Regions from separate parts of the Citrobacter koseri ATCC BAA-895 genome, predicted to be linked through region 2. Evidence: predicted binding sites of a transcription regulator. Region 2 holds the regulator's gene; each other region holds the start of a gene.

Region 1 (4,215 bases), 1.5 Mb from region 2:
AAGGGGCGCTCCAGGCTGCCGGCCAGTGCGGTAATCAATTTATCCAGCAACGTTTCGCTCGCTCTGGTCGGGAGATCATCGGTGGCATAGCGGTGTCTTTTCAGCGTCATCACCAGCTGACCAAATAGCAGTTCCGCCATCTCATTCGCCAGCGGATCGCCCTGATTGCTCTCATGTTCAAGCTGGCTGATAACCTGCCGCGCCTGATTCATCCCCACGCTGCCCAGCCGCCAGTGCGGGCTCCGTTCACTGCCGTTAAAGCCCGGAATGGCGCTTTCCCAGCCAAGATTCAGGGTCAACCGCTCCGGGCAGTAAATAATATTCTGCAAAACCAAATCGTTAACGGAGGTGTAGGAGTGTCTGTCCTCGGCGCGAATATAAAACAGATCGCCACGCGTGATGCGGTAAGGGCGATCGTTGAGCACATGCAAACCGTTGCCGCGCCAGACCAACACCAGTTCACAAAACTCGTGTGTATGTTCCGCGAACACATTTTGCGGATAGCGATCGGCAACCGCGACAGCCTGGCCGTCATTCGCAAAAAAGTCTTTTTTCAGAAGGACTAACTGATTTGCCACCGCAGCACCTCACGTTGAATGCTTGCCGGATGGCGCTACGCTTATCTGGCCTACAGATCGCCGCCGTAGGCCGGATAAGGTGAAGCCGCCATCCGGCATTGAAGGGGACGATTATCAGCAAATTGGCGACAAAAAACGGTGATAGCTTTCGCGTTACTGTAGCAATGCGTCCCGCCCCTGGCGAATATCCCTGGGCGACCAGTCAAATTCCCGGCGAAACAGCGTCGAAAAATGGTTACTGTCGCCAAAACCGCAGCGATACGCGATATCTGTGACGCTTTCATCACTGTGACGCAGCAGATGGCGAGCCTTGATAAGCCGCAGACGGTTAAGATAGCGCTGCGGCGTCAGGCCGGTCTGTTGTTTGAGCTGACGGTGCAGCGTGCGCAGCGAGAGCGAAAACTTGTCGGCTATCGACTCCCAGCACACCTCTTCAGCAAAATGATCCTCCAGCCAGGCCAGCAACTGATTCAGCCGCGCATCGTTATTGGCTGCCCCTTCCATCAGGCTGCTTTTACGCAGCAGCACCAGCAACTGCATAAACAGAATTTCACGGTTGGCGACCGCAGGCGTGTCCATCTCGTCTCCGGCGTTTTCCATCTGCGCCACCAGTTGCCGCACCTGCTGCAACGCGCTCTGATTCACGCGCCAGTGTGACGGGTACTGCCCATCCTGTTCCTGCGGCAAGAGCTGGTTCAGCCCTGCCAGAAACTGAAACGCGTCCGGCGAGCGATAGAGCACATTCGTCAGACACAGGTTGTCGGTGTGTTCATACAGATGTCTGTCATGATCGCGAACAAAGCAGACCGTACCGCCGCTAATGGTGTAGGGCTGCCCATTGAACACATGAATGCCGGTGCCATGTTCAACAATCACAATCTCGTGAAAATCATGATGATGTTCAGGAAAAGCGGACTGAGGAAGCCGGGGTTCAATGGCCACGGGCGCTTTACCTGACGGAAAAAAATCCACGCTATGCAGTACGGTCATGATGGCTTCCTGATATGAGAAACATGTCAGAAATAGTAATTAAGGGTTACTACCCTCACCTTAAATTTTTAACGCCAAAGCGCGCAAACCCGGTCGTTTTTTCAAGAAAGGACGGGAAAGATCAGGAAATGCGGACGCCGTCACATCCGGCCAATTCACGCTGATAAACGGAAATTGTGAACGCTATCACGTTCACCTTTGCCTCCTTGCCAGCGGCCAATTTAACCTGTCAGTAACAGGAAGGTACGCCTTCCTGGGGGTTCTTAGACTGAGTGCAATGAAACTCAGAAGGACTTCACCATGACTTTTCGCCATTGTGTCGCTGTCGATCTCGGGGCATCCAGCGGGCGCGTAATGCTGGCGCGTTACGACAGTGAACAACACGCCCTGACGCTGCGTGAAATCCACCGCTTCGCGAACTGTTTGCAAAAAACAGACGGGTTCGACGCCTGGGATATCGACAGCCTGGAAAATGAAATTCGCCTTGGACTGGAGAAAGTCTGCGATGAAGGTATCCGTATTGACAGCATCGGCATTGATACCTGGGGCGTGGACTATGTGCTGCTCGACAAGCACGGCCAGCGCGTCGGTCTGCCCGTATCTTATCGCGACAACCGTACCACGGGGGTGATGCAGCAGGCGCTGGCGCAGCTCGGTAAGCATGATATCTATCGCCGCAGCGGCATTCAGTTTCTGCCGTTCAATACGCTGTATCAGCTCCGCGCGCTGGTTGAACAACAGCCTGAACTTATCCCGCAGGTGGCGCATGCCCTGCTGATCCCCGACTATTTCAGTTTCCGCCTGACGGGCGAAATGAACTGGGAATACACCAACGCCACCACCACGCAGCTCGTCAATATCAACAGCGATGACTGGGACGATGCCCTGCTGGACTGGACCGGCGCCAACAAAGCCTGGTTTGGCAGACCTACCCATCCGGGCAACGTGATCGGCTACTGGATCTGCCCACAGAAAAATCAGATTCCGGTGGTCGCCGTCGCCAGTCACGACACCGCCAGCGCGGTGATCGCCTCTCCGCTGGCCGATAAAAACAGCGCTTATCTCTCTTCCGGCACCTGGTCGTTGATGGGCTTCGAGAGCAGAACACCTTACACCGATGACGTGGCGCTGGCGGCGAACATCACCAATGAAGGCGGCGCAGAAGGCCGCTACCGGGTGCTGAAAAACATCATGGGGCTTTGGCTGCTTCAGCGCGTACTGAAAGAGCGCCAGATTACCGACCTGCCCGCGCTGATCGCCGAGACCCAGTCGCTTCCGGCCTGCCGTTTCCTGATAAACCCGAATGACGATCGCTTTATCAACCCCGCCGATATGAGCGCGGAGATCCAGGCGGCCTGCCGTGAATCCGGCCAGCCGGAACCCACCCGTAACGCCGAACTGGCACGCTGCATTTTCGACAGTCTGGCGCTGCTGTATGCCGATGTGTTGCAGGAGCTGGCGAACCTGCGCGGTGAAGCCTTTAGCCAGCTGCACATCGTCGGCGGAGGTTGCCAGAACGCCCTGCTGAACCAGCTGTGCGCTGATGCCTGCGGCATTCGCGTGATGGCCGGGCCGATTGAGGCTTCCACCCTCGGCAATATCGGCATCCAGCTCATGACGCTGGACGAACTGAACAACGTTGACGACTTCCGTCAGGTGGTAAGAACCAACTACGACCTGACGACCTTTACCCCAAATCCTGACAGTGAAATTGCCCGCCACGTTGCGCAGTTTCAATCAAAACGACAGACAAAGGAGCTTTGCGCATGACCACTCAACTTGAACAAGCCTGGGAACTGGCAAAACAACGTTTTGCTGCGGTAGGTATTGATGTCGAGGAGGCGTTACGCCAGCTCGATCGTCTGCCGGTATCGATGCACTGCTGGCAGGGCGATGACGTCGCCGGATTCGAAAACCCGGAAGGATCGCTCACCGGCGGTATTCAGGCCACCGGTAACTATCCCGGTAAAGCGCGCAGCGCCAGCGAGCTGCGCGCCGACCTGGAACAGGCGCTAAGCCTGATCCCGGGGCCAAAACGCCTGAACTTACACGCAATCTATCTGGAGTCTGACACGCCGGTGTCCCGCGACCAGATCAAACCGGAGCACTTCAAAAACTGGGTGGAATGGGCAAAAGCGAACCAGTTAGGGCTGGACTTCAACCCCTCCTGCTTTTCTCACCCGCTGAGCGCTGACGGCTTTACCCTGGCGCACGCGGACGACAACATTCGCCAGTTCTGGATTGACCACTGCAAGGCCAGCCGCCGCGTATCTGCGTACTTCGGTGAGCAACTGGGCACGCCGTCGGTGATGAACATCTGGGTCCCGGATGGCATGAAAGACATCACCGTTGACCGCTTAGCGCCGCGCCAACGCCTGCTGGAGGCGCTGGACGAGGTGATCAGCGAAAAACTGAACCCGGCGCATCACATCGACGCCGTGGAAAGCAAACTGTTCGGTATTGGCGCGGAAAGCTATACCGTCGGCTCCAACGAGTTCTACATGGGCTACGCCACCAGCCGCCAGACCGCGCTGTGCCTCGACGCGGGCCACTTCCATCCGACCGAAGTGATTTCCGACAAGATTTCCGCCGCCATGCTGTATGTGCCGCGCCTGCTGCTGCACGTCAGCCGCCCGGTGCGCTGGGA
Region 2 (4,215 bases):
TACGGACAGACGGGCAAAGGCCAGGCGCGTAAGTATCTTCATACCTACGATGAGGCCGTGCCGTGGAATCAGGTGCCAGGGACGTTTACCCCGTGGCAGCCGCTGCCGGAACCCACCGATGTGCTGTTTTACGAAGGGCTGCACGGCGGCGTGGTAACGCCGCAGCATGATGTCGCGCGTCATGTCGATCTGCTGGTCGGCGTGGTGCCGATCGTCAACCTGGAGTGGATTCAAAAACTGATTCGCGATACCAGCGAGCGCGGCCACTCCCGCGAGGCGGTGATGGATTCCGTTGTCCGCTCAATGGATGACTACATTAATTTCATTACGCCGCAGTTTTCCCGCACCCACATTAACTTCCAGCGCGTGCCCACCGTTGACACTTCCAATCCCTTCGCCGCGAAAGGCATTCCTTCGCTGGACGAAAGTTTTGTGGTCATTCATTTCAGAAATCTGGAAGGGATTGATTTCCCGTGGCTGCTGGCGATGTTGCAGGGGTCGTTTATTTCCCATATCAATACGCTCGTGGTGCCGGGCGGCAAAATGGGGCTGGCGATGGAGCTGATCATGTTGCCGCTGGTTCAGCGACTGATGGAAGGGAAGAAGATCGAATAATCTGTTCGATGTTTGCCGGATGGCGGCTGACGCCTTATCCGGCCTACAGGGTGCGTTTGATATATGCCGGATGGCGGCTGGCGCCTTATCCGGCCTACAGGGTGCGAATTCGTAGGCCTGATAAGCGAAGCGCCATCAGGCAACCGGCATCACGCCGCAATCACTTCATACGAATGGGTAATATTCACCGCTTTTTCTAGCATCAGCGCCACTGAGCAATACTTCTCAGCCGAAAGATCGACCGCCCGCGCAACCGCCGCGTCTTTCAGGTCATTGCCGGTCACAATGAAATGCAGATTGATATGCGTAAACAGGCGCGGCGCTTCTTCACGACGTTCGGACGTCAGCTTCACTTCGCAATTCGTCACATCCTGACGCCCTTTCTGCAAAATAGAAACCACGTCGATTGCGCTACAACCGCCTGCGGCCATCAGCACCATTTCCATCGGGCTTGGCGCTTTATCACCGGAGTTGCCATCCATTAAAACCTGGTGGCCGGAGGCAGACTCTCCCAGAAAGGTTAACCCTTCAACCCACTTTACACGCGCTTGCATATTCGGAACTCCAATGTGTCAATTTTCCTGACAGATTACGCGCACATAACAAATCTCGCAACGGAAGGCGACCTGCGTCATGCTGAAGCGAGACACCAGGAGACACACGGCGAAAGCTATGCTAAAACAGTCGGGATGCTACAGTAATACATTGACGTACTGCATGTATGCAGAGGACATCACATTCAGGCTGCAGTACATTTTCGACAGCCCCCTTCCCAGGAATTCGGGAAACCTATTTTTGCAAACCCAGAGGCAGTGTCGTGTTCTGGCTCTGGAGACAGCTTATAACAGAGGATAACCGCGCATGGTGCTTGGCAAACCGCAAACAGACCCGACTCTCGAATGGTTCTTGTCTCATTGCCACATTCATAAGTACCCATCGAAGAGCACGCTGATTCACCAGGGTGAAAAAGCGGAAACGTTGTACTACATCGTTAAAGGCTCAGTGGCAGTGTTGATCAAAGATGAAGAAGGGAAAGAAATGATCCTTTCTTATCTGAATCAGGGCGATTTTATTGGCGAACTGGGCCTGTTTGAAGAAGGTCAGGAACGCAGTGCCTGGGTACGTGCCAAAACGGCCTGTGAAGTCGCTGAAATTTCTTACAAGAAATTCCGTCAGTTGATCCAGGTAAACCCGGATATTCTGATGCGCCTGTCTTCCCAGATGGCTCGCCGTCTGCAAGTGACATCTGAGAAAGTCGGTAACCTCGCCTTCCTCGACGTAACGGGCCGTATCGCTCAGACCCTGCTGAACCTGGCGAAACAACCTGACGCGATGACTCACCCGGATGGCATGCAGATCAAAATCACCCGTCAGGAGATCGGCCAGATCGTTGGCTGCTCCCGTGAAACCGTGGGGCGTATTCTGAAAATGCTCGAAGATCAGAATCTGATCTCCGCTCACGGTAAGACCATCGTCGTCTACGGCACACGTTAATCCCGTCGGAATGGCGCATTACCGGGTAATGCGCCATTTTTGTTTGCACCGATGTGGCGAAGACTGATTTACCATCCTGAGATCAACTACGCACTACGGCAAACGCTGGTGCTGTGCCTGCCTGTGGCTATCGGCCTGATCATCGGCCAGTTGCACCTGGGACTGCTGTTCTCGCTCGTTCCCGCCTGCTGCAATATTGCCGGTCTTGATACCCCGCATAAACGCTTTTTCAAACGCTTAATCATCGGCGGATCGCTGTTTGCCGGATGCAGCCTGATTACACAACTGCTGCTGGCGCGCGACATCCCCCTGCCGCTGATCCTCACCGGGCTGACGCTGCTGCTCGGCGTCACGGCAGAAATCAGCCCGCTGCATGCAAGGCTGCTGCCCGCTTCACTGATTGCCGCCATTTTCACGCTAAGCCTGGCGGGGAACATGCCGGTCTGGGAGCCGCTGCTCATCTATGCGCTCGGCACGCTATGGTATGGGCTGTTTAACTGGTTCTGGTTCTGGCTGTGGCGCGAACAGCCGCTGCGCGAGTCGCTCAGCCTGCTGTATCGCGAGCTGGCCGACTATTGCGAGGCCAAATACAGCCTGCTCACGCAGCATATCGATCCAGAAAAAGCGCTGCCGCCTCTGCTGGTGCGCCAGCAGAAAGCGGTAGATCTCATTACCCAGTGTTACCAGCAGATGCACATGCTGTCGGCCCAGCACAATAATGACTACAAGCGCCTGCTGCGCGCCTTCCAGGAAGCGCTGGACTTACAGGAGCATATCTCCGTTAGTTTGCATCAGCCGGAGGAGGTTCAGAAGCTGGTGGAGCGCAGCCACGCGGAACAGGTTATTCGCTGGAATGCGCAAACCGTCGCTGCCCGCCTGCGCATCATCGCGGATGACATCCTGTATCACCGTCTGCCCAGCCGTTTTTCGATGGAGAAGCAGACTGGCGCGCTGGAAAAAATCGCCAATCAGCACCCGGAAAACCCTGTCGGGCAGTTTTGCTACTGGCACTTTAGCCGTATTGCCCGCGTATTACGCACTCAGCGTCCGCTGTACGCACGCGACCTGATGGCTGATAAACAGCGTCGCCTGCCGCTGCTGCCCGCGCTGAAAAGCTATTTATCGTTTAAATCGCCCGCGCTGCGCAACGCCGGGCGAATCAGCGTCATGTTAAGTATCGCCAGTCTGATGGGCAGCGCCTTACATCTGCCCAAGCCGTACTGGATTCTGATGACCATCCTGTTCGTCACGCAAAACGGCTACGGCGCGACGCGCGTACGCATTCTGCACCGTTCAGCGGGTACGCTGGCCGGTCTGGTGGTGGCGGGCGTCACGTTGCACTTTCGCATTCCTGAAGGCTACACGCTGGCATTAATGCTGATCATTACGCTGGTGAGCTATCTGACCATTCGCAAAAACTACGGCTGGGCGACGGTTGGCTTTACGGTGACGGCGGTCTATACCCTGCAACTGCTGACGCTCAACGGCGAACAGTTCATCGTGCCGCGATTTATTGATACGGTCATTGGCTGCCTGATTGCTTTTGGCGGGATGGTCTGGCTCTGGCCGCAGTGGCAAAGCGGCCTTTTGCGTAAGAATGCCCACGACGCGCTGGAAGCGGACCAGGAGGCCATTCGGCTGATCCTCAGCAACGACCCGCAGCCAACGCCGCTGGCGTACCAGCGAATGCGGGTGAACCAGGCGCACAATACGCTGTTTAACTCGCTGAATCAGGCGATGCAGGAACCGGGGTTTAACACGCACTATCTGGAAGATATGAAACTGTGGGTAACGCACAGCCAGTTTATCGTTGAGCACGTCAACGCCATGACCACGCTGGCGCGCGAGCATACGATGCTGACGCCGGATCTGGCGCAGCGCTATCTGGAATCCTGCGAAATTGCGCTCCAGCGCTGTCAGCAGCGGCTGGAGTATGACGCGCCGGGCGGTTCCGGGGATGTGAATATTCTGGAGTCATCGGAGATGCTCTCCCACGGGCCGCTCAGCACGCTGGAACAGCATCTGCAACGCGTGCTGGGGCACCTGAATACCATGCACACCATTTCGTCAGTGGCATGGCGCCAGCGCCCGCATCACGGCATCTGG
Region 3 (4,215 bases), 400 kb from region 2:
GGTCAGTTTGGTAGACACTTTAGAACCGCCAACGATAGCCACCATCGGGCGAGCCGGTTCTTTCAGCGCTTTACCCAGCGCATCCAGTTCTGCCGCCAGCAGCGGACCTGCGCAAGCGACGTCGGCGAATTTACCGATACCGTGGGTAGAAGCCTGGGCGCGGTGCGCAGTACCGAAAGCGTCCATCACGAATACGTCGCACAGCGCAGCGTATTTCTTAGACAGGGCTTCGTCGTCTTTCTTCTCGCCTTTGTTAAAGCGAACGTTTTCCAGAACCACCAGTTCACCGGCAGCCACTTCAACGCCGTCCAGGTAATCTTTTACCAGGCGAACCGGATTGGACAGTTTGTCTTTCAGGTAGTTAACAACCGGCAGCAGAGAGAATTCTTCGTTGTACTCGCCTTCGGTAGGACGACCCAGGTGGGAAGTAACCATCACTTTCGCACCCTGTTTCAGGGCCAGTTCGATGGTCGGCAGGGAAGCACGAATACGCGCGTCGCTGGTTACTTTCCCTTCTTTAACTGGAACGTTCAGATCCGCACGGATAAAAACACGTTTACCAGCAAGATCCAGATCGGTCATCTTAATTACAGACATGGTGAATCCTCTCATTGATTCATAAAGTTTTGCAGACGTCATGCGCTTCATCCTTTTGAAGGATTTTGCGCATGAAATGTCCTACTTGAAACCAACTGCGGCCATCGCTAACGTCGTGTCGAGCATTCGGTTAGCAAAGCCCCATTCATTATCGCACCAGACCAATGTCTTGATCAGGTGGGCGCCACTGACCCGTGTCTGGGTGCCATCAACGATGGCGCTATGCGGGTCGTGGTTGAAATCTATCGAGACCAACGGCAATTCCGTATAGTCAACTATACCATGAAATGCCCCATGTGCTGCTTTTTGCAGCAACTGGTTGACTTCATTGGCTTTTACCGGCTTTTTCACCGTCACGCTTAAGTCGATCGCCGTCACATTTATGGTCGGTACGCGTACCGCAATCGCCTCAAAACGGTCGTTGAACTGCGGGAAAATTCGCGTAATGCCCGCCGCCAGTTTGGTATCAACCGGAATAATCGACTGGCTGGCGGCGCGGGTGCGTCGCAGATCGGAATGGTACGCGTCGATCACCTGCTGATCGTGCATAGCGGAGTGGATCGTCGTGACGGTTCCCGACTCAATGCCGTATGCATCATCTAACAATTTAATGACGGGGATGATGCAATTCGTGGTACAGGACGCATTCGATACGATGCGGTGTTCCGCACGCAATTGCTCCTGGTTCACGCCAAACACGACGGTGGCGTCAAGATCGTGGCTGCCGGGATGTGAAAAGAGCACTTTTTTCGCGCCAGCGGCAAGATGCGCCTCGCCGTGTTCACGATTACCGTACACGCCCGTGCAATCCAGCACGACATCAATACTCAGTTCGCGCCAGGGCAGCGCATCCAGCGTTCGCTCGTGCAAAATGCGAATCGTGTCGTCACCGACGATGAGCTGCTCGCGCTCCTGGCGAACATCCCATGCAAAACGTCCATGGCTGGTGTCATATTTCAACAAATGCGCCATGCCCGCAGCATCCGCAAGTTCGTTGATTGCCACCACGCTGATTTCCGCCCGGCGTCCTGATTCATACAAAGCACGAACCACGTTACGCCCGATGCGACCAAAGCCATTAATCGCTACGCGTACGGTCATAGGTCTCCTGCAAGGCTATCCCGATTCAGATGAGGCTGACAGAGTAATCCAGCAAATCGTCGAGGAAAACCTTACCTGTCGCAAACTGCGACTGATTGATTATTTGTCGAACATTTAATCGACTGAAACGCTTCAGCTAGAATAAGCGAAACGAGGAATAAAAGGAATGATTGTCCAGTCAAAGAAGCCAGTTATCTGACCTGCATCACACTTTCGCCCCCTTCAGCGCCCGATTTATTCCATATTCCAGAATGGCGAATAAGCGTAGCAATATCTTTTCGTTGCCGCATCACAAATCCTGATTTATATCAGGAAGTACGTGAGCCAGCGTCTATATTATCAGCGCTACGTCCGAGTCTCGGAGTCCCCAAACCATGACAATGCCGCCAGTTCCCTCATCTGCCGCACGCTTTTATGCGCTGCGCCTGCTTCCCGGCCAGGAAGTTTTTTCACAACTACACGCGTTCGTCCAACAGCACCAACTGCGCGCCGCGTGGATAGCCGGGTGTACCGGCAGCCTGACTGACGTCGCGCTGCGATTCGCCGGGCAAGAGGAAACCACCCTGCTCACCGGAACGTATGAGGTCATCTCCCTGAACGGCACGCTGGAACTCACTGGCGAACACCTTCATCTCTCTGTTTCCGACCCAAAAGGCGCAATGCTGGGCGGCCATATGATGGCAGGCTGTACCGTTCGCACCACGCTTGAGCTAGTCATCGGAGAGCTTAACGCGCTGGCGTTTAGCCGCCAGCCCTGCGCTGTTTCCGGTTATGAAGAACTGGTTATCTCACCCCGTTAACGTTTCACTCAGTAAGAGGTTTTCTATGGCGCGTCGCCAGTTTTCCAGCCAGTCCCTGGCTTTGATCGTGATTGCTATCGCCATCAATATGATCGGCGGACAGCTCATCAGCATGTTGAAGTTACCGGTTTTCCTCGACTCCATCGGGACGTTGATCAGCGCCGTCCTGCTCGGCCCGATTGTCGGCATGTTAACCGGGTTGCTCACCAACGTACTCTGGGGATTATTAACCGATCCCATCGCCGCCGCCTTTGCGCCGGTCGCGATGGTGATTGGTCTGGTCGCCGGTTGGCTGGCGCGTGCCGGATGGTTTCGCACCCTGCCAAAAGTGGTGGCCAGCGGCGTGGTGATTACGCTGGCGGTCACAGTTGTCGCCGTGCCGCTGCGAACCACGCTGTTTGGCGGTGTGACCGGAAGCGGCGCCGACCTGTTTGTCGCCTGGATGCACTCTGTCGGTCAGAACCTGGTGGAGTCCGTTGCGATTACCGTCCTGGGGGCGAATCTGGTCGATAAAATCCTGACCGCGATTATCGTCTGGGTGCTGTTGCGCCAGTTGCCATTACGCACCACGCGCCATTTCCCAACGATGTCGCCCGTGCGCTAATGCACCCTTTTACCTCGTTAACGCTCTGGGCGCTGGCCGCCTGCACCACGCTGCTGCTTCCTGCCGGCATGGCGCTCACGCTGTACAGCGCGGCGACGTTTCTCTGTTTACTGGGGATAAGCGCCACGCGCCCGCGGGCGAAATATGTCGCGTGGCTGATGTTTTCTCTGGGGTTCGGCCTATGGCTGGTACACGGAGGCTGGCTGACCGAGTGGATCAGCGGCCAGCCGCGCGATCCGCAACGCTGGCAACACGCCGTCACGCTCTGGCTACGGATTCTGGCGATAGTCTCCACCTCACAGTTGTGGATGCAGTACGTGCCGGTTCGCCAGTTTATTCGCGCCCTGTTCGCCTCACGCCTGCCGCCGGGCATCGCCTACCTGTTTGCCGGCCCACTACTGGTTGTCGAACAGCTAAAACGCCAGCTGTCGATCATTCATGAAGCCCAGCGCGCCCGCGGCGTGCCGCTGGACGAACGTTGGTATCAGCGACTTCGCGCCATGCCTGCGCTTATCGTTCCGTTAACGCACAATGCGCTCAACGATCTGGCGGTTCGCGGCGCGGCATTGGATATGCGGGCGTTTCGTTTACATCGCCGTCGCACCACATTGTGGGCGCCGGAGGACAGCGCCCGGCAACGGGTCGCACGCTACAGCATGATACTGGCGATGCTGGTCGAAACCGGAGTGTGGATATGGTTACGCTAGAGCAGTTCCGTTATCACCCGACACATGCGACGCGCGCCCCGCTGTGCTTCGATTTTCATTACGACACGCCCGGTATCGTGGCGATTTTTGGCAATAACGGCAGCGGAAAAAGTACGCTGGCGCAGTTAATGGCGGGCTGGTTTCCCGATTTTCTTCCCGGCGCGATCGACGGCAAAGGCGAACTGTTATGCACGCCCATAGGGCAGCGCTCCCTGGCGGAACACGCGCAAACCATCCAGCTTGTCCAGCAGTCGCCCTGGCTGCAACTTTCCGGCTGTACCTTCAGCGTAGAGGAAGAGATCGCGTTCGGCCCGGAAAACCTTGCGCTCAGAGAAGCGGAGATCCTGCGTCGCGTTGATGCCGCGCTCTCGCTGACGGAATGCCAGCCATTGCGCCATCGCCACCC

What was found. The regulator CRP, encoded in region 2, controls carbon source genes, mostly activating them, when cyclic AMP is high. The targets are predictions, from matches to a motif close to ATGTGANNNNNNTCACAT.
Region 1: the regulator CRP is predicted to act here: its motif matches at 1,697-1,714, upstream of rhaS (HTH-type transcriptional activator RhaS).
Region 3: the regulator CRP is predicted to act here: its motif matches at 1,892-1,909, upstream of epd (erythrose-4-phosphate dehydrogenase).

Annotation. Positions count from the first base shown of each region.
Region 1 is NC_009792.1:2,869,320-2,873,534, forward strand. Features, by position in the region: gene rhaR (HTH-type transcriptional activator RhaR) at 1-578, opposite strand, end outside; gene rhaS (HTH-type transcriptional activator RhaS) at 732-1,568, opposite strand; gene rhaB (rhamnulokinase) at 1,869-3,338, shown strand; gene rhaA (L-rhamnose isomerase) at 3,335-4,215, shown strand, end outside.
Region 2 is NC_009792.1:4,376,457-4,380,671, forward strand. Features, by position in the region: gene CKO_RS20370 (phosphoribulokinase) at 1-615, shown strand, start outside; gene CKO_RS20375 (OsmC family protein) at 765-1,169, opposite strand; gene crp (cAMP-activated global transcriptional regulator CRP) at 1,477-2,109, shown strand; gene CKO_RS20390 (YccS/YhfK family putative transporter) at 2,161-4,215, shown strand, end outside.
Region 3 is NC_009792.1:3,980,893-3,985,107, forward strand. Features, by position in the region: gene pgk (phosphoglycerate kinase) at 1-597, opposite strand, end outside; gene epd (erythrose-4-phosphate dehydrogenase) at 679-1,698, opposite strand; gene CKO_RS18325 (PPC domain-containing DNA-binding protein) at 2,073-2,498, shown strand; gene CKO_RS18330 (ECF transporter S component) at 2,524-3,102, shown strand; gene CKO_RS18335 (energy-coupling factor transporter transmembrane component T) at 3,102-3,809, shown strand; gene CKO_RS18340 (energy-coupling factor ABC transporter ATP-binding protein) at 3,797-4,215, shown strand, end outside.